DNA from 3 places in the Micromonospora violae genome. Region 1 is predicted to be linked to each of the others. Evidence: riboswitches for the same ligand, from Rfam matches in the RefSeq annotation. Region 1 holds a riboswitch; each other region holds the start of a gene.

Region 1 (6,574 bases):
CGCCCACGGTCGACGAGATCGAGGCGCAGATCGACAAGAAGTGGGAGCAGTTGGAGCCCACCATCGAGCAGTACAACAAGGTCCGGGCGCAGCTGAAGACAAACCGGAAGAAGTCGGCGGACCTGCAGAAGAAGATCGAGCCGCTGGCCCTGCAGAGCGAGCTGGCGCTCAACCGGGTCGGCGACCTCGCCTCCCGTTACTACATCTCGGGCCCGTCGCACGACATCGGCGCGCTGCTGGTCAGCGCCAAGCCGGACACGCTCACCGAGCAGCTCACCATTCTCGACCGGCTCGCCGCGCAGGAGCGCAAGGAGGTCGAGGGTGTGCTGGCCGTGCGGGCCAAGTACGACGGCGAGAAGCAGAAGCTGGACACGCTGATCGTCACCCAGACCCGGCAGCAGAACGAGCTGGCGGCCAAGAAGAAGCAGATCGACGCCGAGATCAAGCAGCTCGAGGCGGCGATGCCCAAGACCACGGTCAAGACGGCGTCCTGCCCGACCATCAACGGAGTGGTCAGCGAGGCGGCCCGTACCGCGATCAAGACCGCCTGCGGGAAGGTCGGCAAGCCGTACGTCTGGGGCGCCACCGGTCCGAACTCGTTCGACTGCTCGGGGCTGACCCAGTTCGCCTACAAGGCGGCCGGGATCTACCTCACCCACCACACCGGTGACCAGTGGAACGAGGGCAAGGCCATCGCGCGAGCCGATGCTCGCCCCGGTGACCTGGTCTTCTTCTTCTCCGGCCTGAGTCATGTCGGGCTGTATCTGGGTAACAACCAGATGGTGCACGCGCCACGCGCCGGCAAACCGGTGCAGGTGTCCAGCATCAACACCATGCCCGTCGCCGGGTTCCGTAGACCCGGCTGATCCACCCCGCGCATCACGACGGCCCCCGGTCACCGACCGGGGGCCGTCGCGGTTTCTCAGCGGGGCGCGCCCACCGGCGACGGCAACAGCTGCACGTCGGCGAGGTCGACGTACATGATCCGGTGGCCGAACTGGATCTGCGCGTAACGGTTCTTGCCGCGAATCACCGTCCAGTCACCGGGCGAGGAGCCGTCGAACGTGGTGGCCCGGTAGTACTCGCCGGCCAGCACCGCGCCGACGGCGTACCGCTGCCCGGCGGCCAGGGTGTACTGCAACGGCGAGATCGTCTGGTAGGGAACCCCGTCCGGGTACGCCGACTGCTCGGGATACGCCCGTCCGTAGACCGGGACGGTGGCCCGTCCGGGTTTCGGCGTGGCCACGACGCCGACGGTCCAGCTGGCGGTCGGGGCGGACGCCGGGTTGTGGAACCAGGCCCGTTGCCCGAGATACCAGATCGCCGTCCAGTCGCCCTGCCGCCCGGCCAGCGCGTACGTCTGCCCGGCGGATGCCCGGGCCCCGTGGTCCGACACGACCATCGTGTTCGGGCTGCCGTCCGGGCGTAGCGCGATGTCGTTGACCAGCGGTGCGTCCGCGGACGGCGCGCTGCGGAGCACCACCGCTGAGGAGCCCCGCGGCGCGCACGGCACACCCGCGGTGACGCAGCCGGTGAACGCCGGCTGGTTGGTGGCGAAGTCCGGGTCGATCCGGACCAGCCCGGTGGCCGGGGTGCCGGTGTCCAGTCGAGGTGCGTGCAGCAGGTCGAAGTAGTGCGTCCAGTCCCAGTACGGCCCCGGATCCCAGTGCATTCCCCGTACGGTCGAGGCGATGGTGCCGGGCACGTTGTCGTGGCCGATGATGTGTTGGCGGTCCAGTGGGATGCCCAGCCGCAGCGCCAGGTGCCGGACCAGCTTCGCCGAGGTCCGGTACATCGCCTCCGTGTACCAGGTCCCCTGCGCCGCGAAGCCCTCGTGTTCCAGCCCGATCGACTTCGCGTTCACGTACCAGTTGCCGGCGTGCCAGCCGACGTCCTTGGTCTTCACGTGCTGGGCGATGTGCCCGTCGACCGAGCGCAGCGAGTAGTGCCAGCTCACGTAGGTCGGGTCCTGGACGAGTTGCAGGGTCGTCGCCCAACTCGCCTCGGTGTCGTGGATGACGATGTACTCGATCTTCTGCCGGGCGGGCCGGTCGGAGAGGTCGTGGTTGCCGTAGTCCCCGTCGCCGAACGCCTCGTAAGGTGCCGGGATCCACTCGCAGGAGATGGTGCGTGGGCACTCCACCCCGTCCGGGCGGGCCAGCCGGCGCAGGCCCAGCCGGTCCAACCAGGAACGCTCGGGCCGCACCGTACGGGCCGGCAGGGTGATCCGCTGGCCGTCGTCGGTCACCCGGGACTCGCCCGCGCCGATGGTGGTGAAGACCTCGTCGGCGAAGGCCGCGGCCGCGTCGGCGCTGTCCGCGCCGGAGTACCGGGCCACCGCGCCGTACCAGGTCGCCGGGTCGGTGTCGGCACCGACCGGCGCGCCCAGATCCCTCTGGTACGCGGCCAGCAGCGCGGCTCCACCCCGGATGTTGAGGCCCGCGTCGGCGCGCAGCGCCTCAGGGGCGACGCCGGTCAGCGTGGCGGCGGCATCCACGGTCTGCAACGCGGCGGTGGACGGCCCGGGGGCGGCCACGGGCCGGGGTGCGGGCACCCGGGCGGGACGGGAGTCGTCGCCGCGGGGGTCCTCGGCACCGGCGTCGTGGTGACCACGCCCGGGCAGGGCGGTCACGTGCCGCGCGTCGGTCAGGTGCATCGGGCCGTAGCCGCCACTCGTGCTGGGTGTGCCGGCGTTGGTGTCCCAGCGGGACTCCAGGTAGGAGACGCCGAGCAGGACGACGCTGGGCACGCCGTACTCGGTGGCCGCGTCGGCGTACTGCTGTTGGCGGCCGATGGTGGGCGCGGCGGTGGCCGGGCCGACGGAGAGTGGCACCGTGGTCGCGGCGGCGACCACGGTGGCGGCGAGCAGTGCGCGCCAACCCGTCGACAGGGTGGGATGGTGCATCGAACCCCCTAGATTCTCGCGGAGTGCGGTCAGGTCACCATCGCGCCGCCCGGGAGCTCAGGTCAATACCTTTCTATTTATCGAAGTTTGCGGAAAGAATTCTTCACACACGGTCGGTGACCTCGCCCAATCGGTACGGAGTGTCACGGCCGCACGGGTTGCGGATCGGTAACGAGCGTCTCTACTCTGGTCATTCGTCGGCCCGACAGCAGCTCCGCCCAGCCCGGGCGGTAACGGACCGACACCGCCGAGTCGTTTCCGAACGAACCGGGGACCCACGTCCCTCGGGGTGAATCCGCAGCCACTGCGGTAGGGCGCCGACTTCCCGCCCGAACCCGTCAGCTAACCCGGTAGGCGGTCAGGAAGAAGGAGTACGGAACCCCGGTGGCACTCCATGCCCCGCGGCCGTCGTCCGAGCGGCCGGCATCAGCCGGCCCGTCGTCGATCGCGCCGCGCCCACGCTGGTCCCGCTTCACCACCGCTCTCGCCGCGCTGGCCGGCGTCGCCGTCGTCCTGACCGGCAGTGCCACGGCGGCCCACGCCGACCCGTCGGTCGCCGAGATCGAACGCCAGATCGACGCCGACTGGAACAAGCTCGAACCGATCATCGAACGGCACAACGCCACCCGCACCGACCTCGCCGCGAAGCGCAAGCAGGCCGACGCGCTGGCCGCCCGGATCGCTCCGCTGGAGCGCCAGGTCGACGCCGCGATGGACAAGGTCGGTGCCCTGGCCGCCCGCGCCTACATGGGTGAGAACGTCTCGACCGTCAACGCCGTGCTGGGCAGTCGGTCGCCCAGCGAGGTGGTCGGCCAGCTCGAAATGCTCGACCGCTTCGCGCACAACCAGCAGAAGGACGTACGCCAGGTGGCCGACCTGCGCGACCAGCTGGCCGCGCAGAAGGCGCCGTTGGACGAGATGGTGACCCAGCTGGCCCGTACCGAAGCTCAGTTGGCGGCGAAGAAGAAGCAGATCAACGAGGAGATCGACCGCCTGCAGAAGCTGCGCCTCAAGGTGTACGGCAACGGCGGCGGCGGTCCGCTGCGCCCGGCACCCTGCCCGGGTAGCTACCCCGGCGGCGCCGCAGGCACCGCGGTCAAGTTCGCCTGCGCGCAGATCGGCAAGCCCTACGTCTGGGGTGCCGAGGGCCCGAACTCGTACGACTGCTCCGGGCTGATGCTGGCCGCCTGGGCGAAGGCCGGCGTGTCCCTGCCGCACAACGCCGCCGCGCAGAGCCGGGTCACGAAGAACGTCAGCAGGGGCGACCTACGCCCCGGCGACCTGGTCTTCTACTACAGCGACATCCACCACGTCGGCATGTACGTCGGCGGCGGCTGGGTGGTGCACGCCTCGCAGGCCGGGCAGCCGGTCAAGATGAAGAAGGTCGACGACGGCCCGATCCACAGCTACGGCCGTCCAGGCTGACCCCGGATGACCGGAGGGCCCGTCGCGATCCGTCGCGGCGGGCCCTCGTCGTTCTGGTGTGTCAGCGGGTGGGCCTCAGCGGGTGGGCCTCAGCGCGTTGGCCAGGTGCGCCAGTGCTGCCAGGCGCGGCTGGGGGTCGGCCCCCGCTGACCCTGGTAGCGCGAGCCGTAGACCACCGAGCCGTACGGGTGCTCGGCCGGCGAGGAGAGCCGGAAAATGCAGAGCTGCCCGATCTTCATGCCCGGCCACAGGGTGATCGGAAGGTTCGCCACGTTCGAGAGCTCCAGCGTCACGTGGCCGGAGAAGCCCGGGTCGATGAAGCCGGCGGTGGAGTGGGTGAGCAGCCCGAGCCGACCCAGGGAGCTCTTGCCCTCCAGGCGGCCGGCGAGCTGGTCACCCAGCGAGATGACCTCCAGTGTCGAGGCGAGCACGAACTCCCCCGGGTGCAGCACGAACGGCTCGCCGTCGGGGACCTCGACCACCGACGTCAGGTCGTCCTGCTGCATGGCGGGATCGATGTGGGTGTAGAGGTGGTTGTTGAAGACCCGGAACAGCCGGTCGAGTCGGACGTCGATGCTGGACGGTTGAACCAGGGTGGGCTCGAACGGCTCCAGGCCCAGCGTGCCGGCCTTGATCTCGGAGACCAGGTCGCGGTCGGAGAGCAGCATCGGACCACCATAGCCGCGTTGCCAAAAGTCGCCAGATTCGGTGCCGGTGACCAGCGCGTCGAGGTCGCTGGTCGTACATTTGTTCGATAGAATGCCCACATGGCTTCCTGGTCCGAATTCGCCGCCGACGAGCCCCGACTCGCCGACGGGATCCGCGTTCTCCTCCAGCAGTACGGGCCGGGCTTTGGCTACCTGGCCACGGTCCGTGCCGACGGCGGGCCCCGCGTCCATCCGGTCTCCCCGGTCATCACCGCCGAGGGGCTGTTCTGCTTCATCATCGACTCTCCCAAGCGCCGCGACCTCGAACGTGACGGCCGTTACGCGCTGCACTCGTTCCCCCCGGAGGAGAGCGACGACGAGGCGTACGTGGCGGGGCGCGCCCGTCCGGTGACCGATCCGGTCCGGGTGGCACAGTTGGCGCAGAGCGCCCGGGCCGAGCCGCAGGCCGACTGGCGGCTCTTCGAGTTCACCGTCGACGTGGCGATGCTCACCCGCCGTGAGCAGCAGATCACGGGCATTCCGGGCCGCGCGCCGGGTCGACCGGCCGTTCGGGTCTGGCTCGACCCCCACGCCCCGTCGGCGTCCGCCGCCCCACTCGCCGTCCCGCAGGCGCGCCCGACCCGCCTCAGCCGCGACGTCCAGTGCACAGCCGCCTGACCACGCCATGATCCACTCGGTTTCCGTGAAGTCGGGGTGTCCCAGCGCTCCGGACACCCCGACTTTCAGAAAGTCGAGTGGACCAACCCGGGCCGCCCCGGGTCGTGCGGTATGTGGACACCTCCAGCCGGCAGGGGTACCTGGGTGCACGGGCACGACGACTCGGGTACAGTGGTGCCGCTTGCGGGTGTAGTTCAATGGCAGAACATCAGCTTCCCAAGCTGACAGTGCGGGTTCGATTCCCGTCACCCGCTCCACCGCGAAGGCCCTGGCCAGGACGACAGTCCCGAGCCGGGGCCTTCGACGTTGCGGCGGCCTGCATCCCCGGACGGAGACAGCGCTCGCACCTGCGAGCGCTGCGGCCCCTATCGGTAGTCGGCGTAGATCCGACGCTCCACGCCATCGACGGTGACCGGGCCGCCGTGGGGAAGGATCCACTGCGGTCTGGTGTGGCCGAACGGGACGCCGACGCAGACGACGGCTTCCGGGTTGTAGCGGGTCACCACGTCGACGACGGTGTCCCGCTGCTGCTCGCGTAGCCGTGCCCGATCAGCAGCCGGGGGGCGACGGGTGTGGTCGGAGACCGGCGGACGGGCGACCAGGACCGCGTCGACGGCGCTGAGCAGGCCGCGTTCGCCCAGTGCGCGGACGATCCAGCCGACCTCGCGGGCGGGGAGGAGCTTCTCCGACGTTTCGATGATCAGCACCCCGCCGTGCAGTACCTCCGGGGGGAACGGGAAGCGCCCTGCCGTCAGGACCCACTGAATGACCTCCAGGCAGCCGCCCCAACTGGGGCCGGTAACGGTGCGGGAGGGCCCGTGCCAGCTCCACGGCTCGGTTGGTTCGCGCTCTCCGAAGGACTTCAACGCCTGCGGGTCTGCCCAGTCGATCCCGACGTCCTCGGACTCACCCGGATCGG
Region 2 (6,574 bases), 1.7 Mb from region 1:
GGTACGCCGGAGGCATCCTCTCGTCGGCGGAGATCCGGCTGCTCAACGCCGCGTACCGGAATCTGGACTCGGCCGGGTTGACCATCGCCGACGTGGCGCTGCTGGACGAGTTGGACGCGCTGCTCGGTAAACCCGTGCAGCCGGCCCGCGCGCGACGCGATCCGTTCCAGCTCGCCGGTGGCGTCCGGGAGCTGAGCACGTTCGGCGAGCGGCAGCGGGCCGCCCGCGCGGCGGCCCGGGAGCGCCCGGAGGACTACCGGGATTACGCGCACGTGGTGGTCGACGAGGCCCAGGACGTCTCGCCGATGCAGTGGCGGATGATCGGTCGACGCGGCCGGTTGGCCTCCTGGACGGTGGTCGGTGACCCGGCGCAGACCGCGTGGACCGGCGACCCGGAGGAGCTGACCCGAGCCCGCGACCAGGCGCTGGGCCGGCGCAAGCGACACGACTTCACGCTCACCACGAACTACCGCAACTCGGCGGAGATCTTCGCGGTGGCGGCTGCGGAGATCCGTCGGCTCTACCCCGACCTGCCGCTGCCGACCGCCGTCCGCTCCACCGGGGTCGAGCCGGTCGAGCTGGTGGTGCCCGCCACGGGGTTGGAGACCGCGACCGTGGAGGCCGCCAGCGCCCTGTTGGCGGAGGTGGAGGGGACGGTCGGGGTGATCACGCCGGTCCCCCGCCGCGATGAGGTCGCCGGTTGGCTGGGCGCTCTGGGCGGCGCACGGCTACAGGTGGTGACCAGCCTGGAGGCCAAGGGCATGGAGTACGACGGGGTGGTGCTGGTCGCCCCGAGTGAGATCCGCGCGGACCCGGGTGCCGGCGTACGCACCCTGTACGTGGCGCTCTCCCGGGCCACCCAGCGACTCACCACCATCGACCCGAACGGCTGACCTGCGCGGACTGCCACCGGTGCACGGCGCTACGCGTACACTTGCACACATAGCGATGTGCGCATACATTTGACCGGGTCCCGATCGGCGGCGGAAGGTGGATCTCGTGGGCGCAGGTCATGACCACCACCACGGCTCCGTCGCCAATGCCGCACACCAGCACCGGGGTCGACTCTGGGCGGCATTCGGGCTCCTCGCCACCCTGATGGTGGTCGAGGCCGTGGTGGCCCTGCACACCGGTTCACTCGCCCTGCTCTCCGACGCCGGGCACATGTTCACCGACGTGCTCGGCATCGGGATGGCGCTCGCCGCCATCACGGCGACCCGGCGGGCCACCGGCGACCCGCAGCGCACCTTCGGGCTCTACCGACTCGAGGTGCTCGCCGCGCTGGCCAACGCCGTCCTGCTCTCCGGCGTCGCGATCTACGTGGTGATCGAGGCGATCCGCCGTTTCGGCGACCCGCCCGAGGTCATCGCCGGCCCGATGCTCGCGGTGGCTGTGCTCGGTCTGCTCGCGAACATCGCCGCCTTCGCCCTGCTGCGCGCCGGGGCCCGGGAGAGCATCAACCTCCAGGGCGCCTACCTGGAGGTGCTCGGCGACCTGCTCGGCTCGCTCGGCGTCATCGGCGCGGCGCTGCTCATCACCGTCACCGACTGGTGGTGGGCGGACCCCCTGGTCGCGGTCGCCATCGGCGTCTTCATCCTGCCGCGCACCTGGCGGCTGGCCCGCGCCGCCATCCGCATCCTGGTGCAGGCCGCCCCGGAGCACCTCCAGGTGACCGCCGTGCACGACCGACTGGCCGCGGTCCCCGGTGTCGTCGAGGTGCACGACCTGCACGTCTGGACGCTCACCTCGGGCATGGAGGTGGCCTCCGCACACCTGACCATGGCACCCGGCGCGGACGTCGGCGCGGTGCTCGCCGCAGCCCGCACGGCCCTGCACGACGACTTCCGCATCGAGCACGCGACGTTGCAGATCGAGCCCGGCGCCGCCGCCGGGGCGTGTGGCTCCATCGAGTGGTGACGGGATCACGGTAATTTTCCGTGGTAACGCACGCACCGTCCGTCACATCGGCTGCAGTCGCCCCACCTGCACCGGTAGGCTCAGTCCCGGCCTCCACCAGGCGGCGCCCTCCCGGCGCCGGTGGCGGTCGCCGCCTAATCGCCCAGCAGGGCGAACCGGGGAACCACGTTCCTGGGGTGCATCCGCGTCAGCGGTAGGGATCTTCCGTCCCGAACCCGACAGCTAACCCGGTCGGCGGCTGACGGAAGGACATGCGCAGTGGCACCAGCACGACCACCCGCCGCCCGCCTGGCGGCCCTGATCGTCGCGATGTTCGCCCTCGGCGTCGCGCTTCCGGCCGGCACCGCCTCGGCCGCTCCCCCGACCGGCCAACGGGCCGCCGCGCCCAACTCCGACGAGGAGGGCGGCACCCCGGCGTTGCGCGCCCAACTCGAGGCGGCCAGCAAGGGCTACCTGGACGCGAAACGCGCCCTGGACACCTCGGTACAACGGCAGCGGCAGCTCGCCACCCAGCTCAAGACCATCGAGGTCGAGATCGACCAGCGCAACGGCAAGGTCGGCGAGATCGCCGAAGTGGCGTACCGGACCGGCCGGCTCGGCGCGATGTCGGCGCTGCTCAACAGCAACACCCCGGAGGGCTTCATGGACCGGGCGGCCGCGCTGGACGCGGTGGCCGCCAACGAGGACCGGGTGCTGCGCGACCTGCTGGCCAGCAAGGACCGGGCCAACCGCACCCGGACCGCGCTGGACGGCGAGATCAACGAACAGCGCAAGCAGGTGGCGGTGATGGCCAAGCGCAAGGATCAGGCCGAACGGGCCCTGACCGTGGCCACCGCGGCCAAGCCGCAGACCACCACCGACACCGGCTCCAACCGGGGTACCTCCACCGCCAACGCGAAGGCCGCGCCGCGCAACTCCGACGGCTCCTGGCCCTCCGAGTCATGCAGCGTCAACGACCCGACGCCGGCCAGCGGCTGCATCACCCCACGCACGCTGCACGCGCTCAACCAGGCCAAGGCCGCCGGCTTCACCCGGTACGTCTCGTGCCACCGCCCCAGCGGCTCCGGTGAACACCCGAAGGGTCGGGCCTGCGACTTCGCAGCACAGAAGAACGGCTTCGGTGGGGTCGCCACCGGCGGCGACAAGACGTACGGCAACAACCTGGCCGCGTACTTCATCCGCAACGCGGACCGGCTCGCCGTGCTCTACGTGATCTGGTACAAGCAGATCTGGCTGCCCAGCAGCGGGTGGAAGTCGTACAGCGGCGCGCACGGCACCCCGTCCACCGACCACACCAACCACGTGCACCTGTCGGTCTACTGACCCGTCCGAGCAGGGGCATCCGCTCGCTGTCGCCGAGGTCGGGGCATCCGCACGCCGGGATACCCCGACCTCGGTGACGTTACGTCGACCGCGACGGCGCGGGCCTGATGATCATCGCGACCGTGCTCGCCACGGACAAGCCGTGGGGGCGACGGCGCGCCGGTCAGGTGGGGGGCGACGGGTCGGCGCTGCGGTCCAGGGCCGCGCCGAGCCGGGTCGCCAGCGCGAGGTGAGCGGCTCGGGCCTGGCGGAACGCGTAGCGGAACAGCGGCGTCGGCGCGGTCAGGGTGATCTCGACGTCGATGCGGACCAGGCCGTCCGGCTCGGCGCGCAGGCGGGTGTGGTTGCGTACCGTGGTGGCGGGCCACTGGCGGGCCACCGTGACGATCTCGTCGGTCCCGATGATCAGCACGTCCGCGTGGTACGTGGTCCGGAACCGCAGCGGGCCGGCCGCCAACCGGTCGTTGATCGTGTAACTGGCCCGCGCGCCGGGTCGGGGCGGCACCCGGCGGACCCGGACGATCAGCGGATGCAGCTCACCCTGCCGGGTCAGGTCACTGAGCAGTGCTGCCGCCTCGGCGGGTGAGCACCGGGCCTGGACGGTGTAGCTGAAGGTATCGCTGCTGAGCACACCGTCTCCCGCCGTCGTTGGTCGCCCGATCGTCCCGCACCGATGTCTGGCTGGCAACGCCCGACCGCCCCGGGTGCCGCACCGGACCGGGCCGATGCGGCGACCTGGCACCACCTGCCCCATTAAGGTCGATTGGTACGAAGTCTTCCGAGGGTGCCGGAGGCGGCCAGCATGAACAGCGACGACCGATGAGTGGGCACGTGATGGTCTTCGCGCCCACGCCACAGCTGACGGTGACCGTGGACCAGCCCAACGACCACCCCGAGCTGCACCTGCACCCCGGTGGGCAGGGTGTCTGGCAGGCCCGGATGGTGATCTCCCTCGGCGTCGACGTGGTGCTCTGCGCCGCCCTCGGGGGCGAGATCGGCCAGGTGCTGGAGCCACTGCTGGTCAGCGAGGGCGTGGACCTCAAGGTGGTGGTCCGCGACTCCGGCAGCGGCGGGTACGTGCACGATCGCCGGGCGGGCTCCCGGCAGGAGATCGCCGACGTGCCCGGGCAGCCGCTGAGCCGGCACGAGATCGACGAGTTGTACAACCTCGCGCTCGGCGAGGGCCTGCGCGCCTCGGTGAGCATCCTCAGTGGGCCGAACGAACCCTGGCTCGTCCCTGCCGACCTGTACCGACGCTTCGCCGCCGACCTCGGCGCCAACGGCGGCCGGGTGGTGGTCGACCTCTCCGGTGACCACCTCACGTCGGTGCTGGAGAGCGGGGTGTTCTTCCTCAAGGTGAGTCACGAGGAGCTGATCCGCGACGGTCGCGCCCGCAGCGACGACAGCGTGGAGCTGACCCGGGCCATGTACGAGCTGCACGCGGGCGGCGCCGAGACGGTGGTGGTCAGCCGCGCCGATCAGCCGGCGTTGGCGCTCATCGACGGGGAGCTGTTCCAGGTCGAGATGCCCCGGCTGGAGGCGGCCGACCCGCGGGGTGCGGGCGACTCGATGACCGCGGGAGTGGCGGCCGTCGTGGCCAGGGGCGGAGACATCCGGACCGCCATCCGCACCGGTGCCGCCGCTGGCGCGCTGAACGTGACCCGGCACGGCCTGGGCACCGGGCGGTTGGACTCGATCACCGGCCTGGTGGACCGGGTCCGACTGGTGCCGGCGGACAGCCGGCAACAGGAACGGACCACTCCGGACGAGTTGGCCGACCGGGTGATCGAGCGATGACCCTACGGGTGCTCATCACCAATGACGACGGGATCGCGGCACCGGGCATCCAGGCCCTGGCCTGGGCGGCCCGGCAGCGGGGCCTGGACGTGGTGGTCGCCGCGCCGATGGAGGAGGCGAGCGGCACCAGCGCCGCGATGAGCGCCGTGGAACGCGACGGGCGCGTCGTCGTGAACGACCACCCGCTGCCCGAGCTGGTGGGTGTGCCGGCGTACGGAGTCGCCGGGTCCCCCGGCTTCATCACGCTGATCGCCCTGCACGGGGCGTTCGGCCCGCCGCCGTCGGTGGTGCTCTCCGGTGTCAACCGGGGTGCCAACGCCGGTCGGGCGGTGCTGCACTCCGGGACCGTGGGCGCCGCGTTCACCGCCGCCACCAACGGCTGCCGGGCGATGGCGGTCTCCCTCGACGTGCTCTCGGCCGGCGAGGCGACGGCCGCGAGCGGCGGGGCCGCGGTGGACGCCGCCGCTCGGGTACGCGACGCCGAGCGGCACTGGAACACCGCCACGCGCGTCGCCCTGGACCTGCTCCCCCGGTTGACCTCCGCGCCGATGGAGAGCGTGCTCAACGTGAACGTTCCCGACCTGCCGCACGGGGAGCTGCGCGGCGTGCGGCGAGGCACCCTGGCCAGCTTCGGTCAGGTGCAGATGACGGTGGCGGAATCCGGCCACGGCTTCGTGCGTACCTCACTGCAGGAGCCGGGGCAGGCCGCACAGCCCGGCACGGACGTGGCGTTGCTGGCTGCCGGGTACGCGTCGGTGACAGCCATCCGGGCGGTCAGCGAGGCGAGCGACATCGACCTGACCGGCCTGGACGAGTAGCCCGCACGGCTTCGTTCGCGACTGCGGGGCTGCTCACTCCTCGCGCTCACCGACGCGCTCAGGCGCCGGGCAGCACCTCGGGGGTGGCGGCACCGGCGAAGTAGGGCTCCGGGGCGCCGAAGAGGCCGAGCAGGCCGGTCACCCAGAGCTGCCGGTGCACGAATCGGCTCGGCTCGGTCACCACCAGCTTGACGCCGCTGACCTCGGCCGTCTGGAAGCCGGCAACCATGGCGCTGATGCCGACCGAGTCGATGAAGGTGACCAGCCTCATGTTGAGTTCGATGCGGAGCGGGCGGCCCTTGGCCAGCACCTCCGCGATCGCTTCGCGCACCTCGTACGCTGTGTCGACGTCGATCTCGCCCCGTGGGGCGATCTCCACGACACCACCGGACAGAACAGACTTCACGATCGACAGGCTCACGCGAGCACCTCCACCCGCCCGTCCCCCGGGCGCCTCATCAGTACGCGGGCCGCGACCGAGAGTATTCCTCCGATGGCCTCGGTCGCCACCCCTCGGGATGAGCAATTCGCGGATCCGGACCCACAAAGCCACCCATATCCGCACTTTTCAGTATCTGATTACTCAAGACTTTTCGTTATCTGACCATCGACGATCGGTCGGGACCGACGCGCCGCCGAACCAGGGTAGCGGTCCGGACCCGGCACACCCGACAACCGCCCCACCGCGCACTCCCGCCCCGTGTGCCGTCGGCGTGTCG
Region 3 (6,574 bases), 5.1 Mb from region 1:
CGATCCGGGAGGCGTACCGGATCGCCGAGGACGACCCGGACTTCGCCGCCACCGACGACTGCGGCGTGGTGCTGCGCTACCTTCCCGGCACCCCGATCAAGGTGATCGACGGTTCGGACGAGAACATCAAGGTCACCCACCCGGTCGACGTGCACCTGGCGGACAAGCTCTTCCAGCTCGCCGCGGCGCAGGCACCCCGACTGACCGACCACCGCAGCTACACCGAGGAGCTGACCGGCCGCACCATCGTGGTGTTCGGCGGCAGCTACGGCATCGGTCACGAGCTGACCGAGCTGGCCCGGCGCTACGGCGCGCAGGTCTTCCCGTTCAGCCGTTCCAGCACCGGCACCCACGTCGAGCGGGCCGAGGACGTCGAGGCCGCGCTGACGACCGCCTTCGAGGCCACCGGCCGGATCGACCACGTGGTGGTCACCGCCGGCATCCTGGAGCGGGGCGCCCTCGCCGAGATGGACGAGGAGACGATGGACCGGGTGTTGCAGGTCAACTTCGTCGGCCCGGTGACCATCGCCCGCCAGTCCCTGCCGTACCTGCAACAGACCAAGGGTCAGTTGCTGCTCTACACCTCCAGCTCGTACACCCGGGGTCGGGCCCGCTACGCGCTCTACTCGTCCACCAAGGCCGCCCTGGTCAACCTCACCCAGGCGCTGGCCGACGAGTGGGCCGACGTCGGCGTCCGGGTCAACTGCATCAACCCGGAGCGCACCGCCACCCCGATGCGCACCCGGGCCTTCGGCGAGGAGCCGGAGAACACCCTGCTCGCCGCGGAGGCCGTCGCCCAGTCGTCGCTGGACGTGCTGATCTCCGACCTGACCGGTCAGGTGATCGACGTACGCCGGGCACCCGGCGACGGGCCCACGCCGACCGTGCCGGCCCAGTCCGGGGCGGGCCAGGTCGACGCACCGGCCGGCGCGACGTCCACGAACTGACGCCGACGGCTGCGGAACCACGAACGGAGCGACATGCGCGGCGACCTGGTTCGAAAGCTGGCCGCCCGGTGCCTGACCACCGGGTTGGCCGTGCTGGCCTTCGTCGTGCTGGCGCTCACCGGCGCCACCGGCTGGGGGCTGGCGCTGGCCGTCGCCGCGCTGGCCGCCTCGGCCGTCGAGCAGCGCATCCGGCCCAGCGCCGACCTGGTGGCGGAGACCACGTTGATCGCCGCGGCGATCCTGGTCGGTTACTCCCGCCGGCTCGACGACGGGCTCGACCTCGCGCTGGTCGCCACCGGGCTGGTCCTGCTGGGGCTGGTGCTGCTGGTGGGGCCGCTGCGTACCGCCGGCGGTCTGGAGATCCGGGCCGCCAACCTTCCGGTACGCGCGTGGACCCCGTTGATCGCCGACCGGCTCAACACGGCCCTGTTGGGGCTGCTCGCCGCCCTGGCGCTCGCCGCCGCGCTCACCCTGCCGGCCGGTGTGGCGCTGGCCGTCAGCCTGCTGGTCGGCGCGGGCGCCGGTGCGGTCGCGCTGGACCTGGCCCGGCGGCGGTTCCGGCCGAGGGCCGGCGGCGGTTCGGTGGCCGCTGCGCTGCGCCGGCACCAGCCGGAGTTCCTGCTCTACTTCTCCGCGCCGCCCGGTTCGGAGTACCAGGTCACCATGTGGCTGCCGTACCTGCAACGGATCGGCCGGCCGTTCCTGGTCGTGCTGCGGGAGCCGGAGTTCCTGGCTCCGATCGCGGCGGCCACCGACGCTCCGGTGGTCTACTGCCCGACCCTGCGGGCCATGGACGAGGCGCTGGTGCCGAGCCTGCGGGCGGCGTTCTACGTCAACCACGGGGCGAAGAACAGCCACTGCATCCGCTTCACCCAGCTCACCCACGTGCAGTTGCACCACGGCGACAGCGACAAGGCACCGAGCGCCAACCCGGTGTCCGGGATCTTCGACCGGATCTTCGTGGCCGGTCAGGCGGCGATCGACAGGTACGCCCGCGCCGGGGTGCGGATCCCGGCGGAGAAGTTCGTGGTGGTGGGTCGCCCACAGGTCGAGTCGATCCAGGTACGCCCGGAGCCCGCGCGCGGGTTGGCGGCCCCCACGGTGCTCTACACCCCCACCTGGACCGGGCACCACGCCGACGCCGACTACTGCTCGCTGCCGGTGGCCGAGCAGCTGCTGCGTCGGCTGCTGGAGCGCGGCGCGACAATGATCCTGCGGGCCCACCCGTACACGACGCAGAACCCGGCGTCGGCACGCCAGTTGGGCCGGCTGCACGAGCTGCTGACGGCCGATCGGGCCCGCACCGGCCGGCAGCACGTGTTCGGATCGGCGGCTCGGGAGCTGAGCCTGACCGAGTGTGTCAACGCCGCCGACGCGCTGGTCTCCGACGTCTCCGGGGTGATCTCGGACTTCCTCTACTCCGGCAAGCCGTACGCGGTGACCGACATGGGTGGCGAGGGCGACCGGTTCGTGGAACGGTTCCCGCTGGCCGGGTCGGGTTACGTGCTGCGCCGGGACATGTCCAACGTGGACGATGTGCTGACCGACCTGCTGGACACCGACCCGCTGGCCGAGGCCCGCTGGGCGACCCGCCGCCGCTACCTGGGCGACTTCCCCGCCGAGTCGTACGCCGAAGCCTTCCTGAGCGCCGCCCGCCGCGAGCTGACCCCGGCCGCGACACTGGCCGCGACCACGCCGGCGTAGCCGCTCAGCGGTACGGATCCAGCAGGGCCAGCACCGCCGCCGGGTCCTCCACGTGCGCGTTGTGGCCGAGACCGGGCAGCGTGGCGACCGGTACGCCGTACTCCTTGAGCTGTTCGTCGGTGACCATCGGGTCGTTCTCGCCGCGCGCCAGCACCACCGGCACGTCGGTCGCCGCCAGCAGCCCGGCCAGGTCGGGTTCGCCGACGGCGAAGGCGGTCGGGTCCATGGCGAGGCGCCACCGGCCGTCGACCTGGCGCAGCCCGGCGTCCACCACCGGGTGGTCCGGCGGGACCAGGCCGGCCAGGCCGGACACCCGAAGGTAGCGGCGCGCGGCCTCGGCGCGGGTGGCGAACCAGCTGACCGGGCGGGCGGCGAGGTCGGCGGCGCGGGTCAGCTCGTCGGGTGACCAGACGGCCTTGATGCCCAGCCCGACCACGGCGTCCACGGGCGTCCCGGCGGCGCGGGCGGCCAGCGCGAGGCCGACCACCCCGCCCAGCGAGTGCCCGAGCACGACCAGCCGGTCGCCGGGTGCCAGGCCGCGCGCTATCCGGTCGGCGAACCCCGCGAAGGTGTACGACGGCAGCGGCTCCGCCCAGCCGTGGCCGGCGAGGTCCGGTGCCAGCCACCGCCCCGCCCAGCGCTGCTCCAGCAGCGGCGCCCACGGCAACCAGACGTCCCCGGTCGTGCCCATTCCGTGCAGGAGCAGCAGGACACGCCCACGACCGGCGGGACCACCCGATTCATCCACCACGGCCGCAGTCTGCCACGGTTCACGGCCCGGTACGAGAGTCGTCGACGCCCGGCCGCGACATGCGGAGATGCCACGGGCGCCGGCCCCTTGTGGGGGACGACGCCCGTGACGGTTCAGCGTGCCTGGGTCAGGCGGAGTAGCCCCGGCTGGTGATCCAGTTGGCCAGGTCGATGGTGGTGATCCAGTACGACGGGTCGGCCGGGTTCGCCGAGTCGGCGATCCGCACGGTGCGACCGTTGTCCTTGTAGCCGACGACGGCGATGTAGTGCCCGCCGCCGTAGGAGTGCCAGCCGCCGTCGGTGTCGGTGGCGTCCCCGACGACGTTGGCGACCACGCCCCGGCCGTCGGTGATGGCCTTCATGACGTCGGCCTGGAGGCGGTCCATCTGCGCCGGGCTGGGCGCGGTGGGGAACATCCGGGTCCGGTACGGGGAGCCCTTCACCTCGGCGTTGAGCACCCGGGTGGTGTCCTCGGCCGAGTTGGTGCCCATCTCGGTGGTGCCCAGCTCGGCGGCGAGCTCGTCCTGGGTGCGGTCGATGCCGGCGGCGCTGAGCGCGTTGCGGGTGGCCGCCGGGCCGCAGTTGTAGTAGGTGTTCTGCGCCTCGTAGTCGTAGTCGAGCACCTTGGTCGCGGGCGGCTTCGGCTTCGGCTTGCGGGTCAGGTCCGGGTTGCTCGCGGCCTTGGCGGCGGGGGACGCGGCGCTGCTGGCCGGGGCACCCGTGGTCGGCGCGGCGCTGGCCGAGGGGGACGCGTCCCGGGCGTCGCCGCGGGAGGCGGCGACGTCGCTGCGCAGCTCGGCGACGGTGGTCGCGGTGCGCTGGCCGGCCGGGGCGTCGTCGGCCGTGGTGAGCAGGGCTCCGGTGGTGGTGGCGATCACGAGGGCCGCGGCGGAGGCGGCGACGATCTGGTACGGGCGCTCGGTGGCGAGGCGGCGGAGCTGACGCTGCAGGGTGTGCTTCACGGGTCCTCCACGGATCGGGGGGAGAGCGGCACACCGGGGCCGGACCGGTATCCGGGCAGGCGCCAGCGCGCGGACCGTGGTCCGCGGATGGTGAACCGCTCAGGGGAACGCCCGGCGCGGCCGGGCGGGAAAGGCGATGACCCGGGGGGTCAGCTCACCGTCACGAGACGAATGAGCGGGCGCACCGCCGCGCCGTGGAGGCGAGGGAACAACCGAGGGGTGGAAAGGTGCTGCACGAGGATGAGACTCCTTCCGACACCGCCTACCGGGTTAGCTGACGGATTCGGGCGGGAAGATCGCCCTACCGCGGGCCGTGCCGCGCGGATTCACCCCGGACTTGCTGATGGGTCCCCGGTTCGTTGATCACGATTAAGCGGGTCGACGCGGCGTCGCCTCTTGCGATCGGTTACCGCATCGGACGGCACGACACTACTGGCCGCTTCGCGCCCTGCCAAGCCAGGTTCACCTGCGTAAACCTCAATTGGCACGCCAATTTCTGCGCGTATTGCCGATGATGTGACTCGATGGGACATCCGGTTACGGAGACGCCTGCGGGCGACAACCGGACGGGCCGCAAAGAACGCGACCACAATCGCGCGAACAATGACGCTGATCGCGTCGGGCGTCCGATTTCACCGGCGCGTGACCGGGCTCACATAACGGATCGGGCTCAACCCACGCGGGCCGGGCGCCACCGGGCCACGACAGCCGGACGCAACGCCCCGGCCACCGTCCGGCGAGCGGGTGCCGGGGTCGGGCGCAGCCGGGCAGCCGCCGCGTACGCCTCCTCGGCGAGGGTGCGCGCCGACTCGGCGGCCAACTCCGCGTCGCGCCACGCGGCCCGCTCACGGCCGGCGGCCACCTGGTAGTCGGCCAGCCGCGCATCGCGGATCACCCGGCTGATCAGCGCCTCCTGCTCGACCGGGTGTCGTCGGGGATCCCAGCCGTGCCGGTGCCCGAACACGTCACCGAGCTGCGCGATCGTCAGGTCACCCCGCCAGTACGCCGCCATCGCCGCCCGGTGCAGATAGCGTTCCCGGGCGGCGTACTCGGCGGGGGTGTGCGGGGTCTGCGGGGTGGGGAACGCCCGGCCGCCGGCGAAGCGACGCGCGGCGGCGTCCGCCTCGTCGTACCTGCTCCAGGCCCGCTCCAGCTGCTCCTGAGCGGTCAGCCAGGCGGCGCGTCGCCGCCGGGCGGTGGTGGCCGCGCCGGACGCGGCGACGGCCACCTCCTCGGCGTAGCGGCGCCTGTCGACGGCCTCGGCGGCGGCCACCTCCCGAGCGGTGGGCTCGGCCGGGAGCGGGTCGTCCGTGGGCTGGTCCCGTTCGGGGCGGGCGGCCAGCACGGTGAGCAGGCCCAGGGTCAACAGGATCAGGGTGGACCAGATGGCGGCGGCCTGCGGCACCTCGGTCACGAACTGGTAGAAGACGACGGTCTCCATGGTCGGCACCTCGGGGAGAGAGCAGTGCGATGAAAGCCGCGCCGACCGGCGGGGCTTTGGTGGGCCACGGTCAGCGGGTCAGGGAGCGGGTGGGTCGACAGGGCGCGGCGGTGGGACGGTCGTCCCGGTGGCTCAGCGCCCGGGTGGGGCCCGGGAAGCCCGGCCGCTCGCACCATCGGCGAGGGGCAGCCGGTCAGACTCGGCGGCGCGAACCGACGGCACGCGCACCGCGATCGTGCGCTGGTCGCCGGGGAGCGTCACCGGCGTGTCGACCGACCAGGTCGGAGCAGACTCCCCGGCCGCCTTCGCCGGGGCCGGGCGGGCCGCACCGTGTGCCCACGACCCCGTGGCGTCCGCACCACCGACGCCCGGCGCACGGCCGGCGTTGGTGGCGGTTGGTGCCGATGGCGCGGCGTGCCGGACGGTGGCCGCCAGCGGCCCGGCGGCGACCGGGGCCGGCCGTGCGCTCGACTGTGGCACCATGCTCGACTGTGGCACCGGGCCGGGCGTCGACGTGGCGGCCGTGGCCGGGCCTGCGCCGAGCGCCAGGGCCGCGACGACGGCGAGACTGGTCAGCACCCGCGTCGCCCAGCGCGCAACCCACCACAGCGGACAGGTGAACGCGACCGGGAGCACGTCCCCACGCTACCGTCGCGCCGACCCGGACGCACCGACCACGGGCGTGTCGGATCACGCCGCGCCGACCCGCTGACCAGGATGGACGCTGTCAGCGCGAGTCGACGTACGCTGATCCACCGCCGGCCGGACCG

What was found. A riboswitch is a leader RNA that binds a small molecule or an ion and turns the genes downstream of it on or off. The one in region 1 is predicted to bind cyclic di-AMP.
Region 2: it holds a riboswitch for cyclic di-AMP, as region 1 does, so the genes downstream of both, EV382_RS17860 (coiled-coil domain-containing protein) here and EV382_RS25735 (C40 family peptidase) in region 1, are expected to answer to the same signal.
Region 3: it holds a riboswitch for cyclic di-AMP, as region 1 does, so the genes downstream of both, EV382_RS03010 (C39 family peptidase) here and EV382_RS25735 (C40 family peptidase) in region 1, are expected to answer to the same signal.

Annotation. Positions count from the first base shown of each region.
Region 1 is NZ_SHKK01000001.1:5,725,227-5,731,800, forward strand. It holds gene EV382_RS25725 (C40 family peptidase) at 1-866, shown strand, start outside; gene EV382_RS25730 (N-acetylmuramoyl-L-alanine amidase) at 923-2,905, opposite strand; cyclic di-AMP (ydaO/yuaA leader) riboswitch at 3,141-3,276, shown strand; gene EV382_RS25735 (C40 family peptidase) at 3,290-4,330, shown strand; gene dcd (dCTP deaminase) at 4,420-4,998, opposite strand; gene EV382_RS25745 (pyridoxamine 5'-phosphate oxidase family protein) at 5,098-5,655, shown strand; tRNA gene EV382_RS25750 (tRNA-Gly) at 5,839-5,912, shown strand; gene EV382_RS25755 (LD-carboxypeptidase) at 6,021-6,574, opposite strand, start outside.
Region 2 is NZ_SHKK01000001.1:4,050,973-4,057,546, forward strand. It holds gene EV382_RS17850 (HelD family protein) at 1-893, shown strand, start outside; gene EV382_RS17855 (cation diffusion facilitator family transporter) at 1,000-1,917, shown strand; cyclic di-AMP (ydaO/yuaA leader) riboswitch at 2,039-2,170, shown strand; gene EV382_RS17860 (coiled-coil domain-containing protein) at 2,176-3,240, shown strand; gene EV382_RS17865 (SRPBCC family protein) at 3,404-3,871, opposite strand; gene EV382_RS17870 (1-phosphofructokinase family hexose kinase) at 4,060-5,037, shown strand; gene surE (5'/3'-nucleotidase SurE) at 5,034-5,855, shown strand; gene EV382_RS17880 (STAS domain-containing protein) at 5,914-6,276, opposite strand.
Region 3 is NZ_SHKK01000001.1:672,754-679,327, reverse strand. It holds gene EV382_RS03025 (bifunctional cytidylyltransferase/SDR family oxidoreductase) at 1-947, shown strand, start outside; gene EV382_RS03020 (CDP-glycerol glycerophosphotransferase family protein) at 981-2,651, shown strand; gene EV382_RS03015 (alpha/beta fold hydrolase) at 2,656-3,402, opposite strand; gene EV382_RS03010 (C39 family peptidase) at 3,530-4,363, opposite strand; cyclic di-AMP (ydaO/yuaA leader) riboswitch at 4,608-4,749, opposite strand; gene EV382_RS03005 (hypothetical protein) at 5,034-5,804, opposite strand; gene EV382_RS03000 (hypothetical protein) at 5,937-6,440, opposite strand; gene EV382_RS02995 (acyltransferase family protein) at 6,532-6,574, opposite strand, start outside.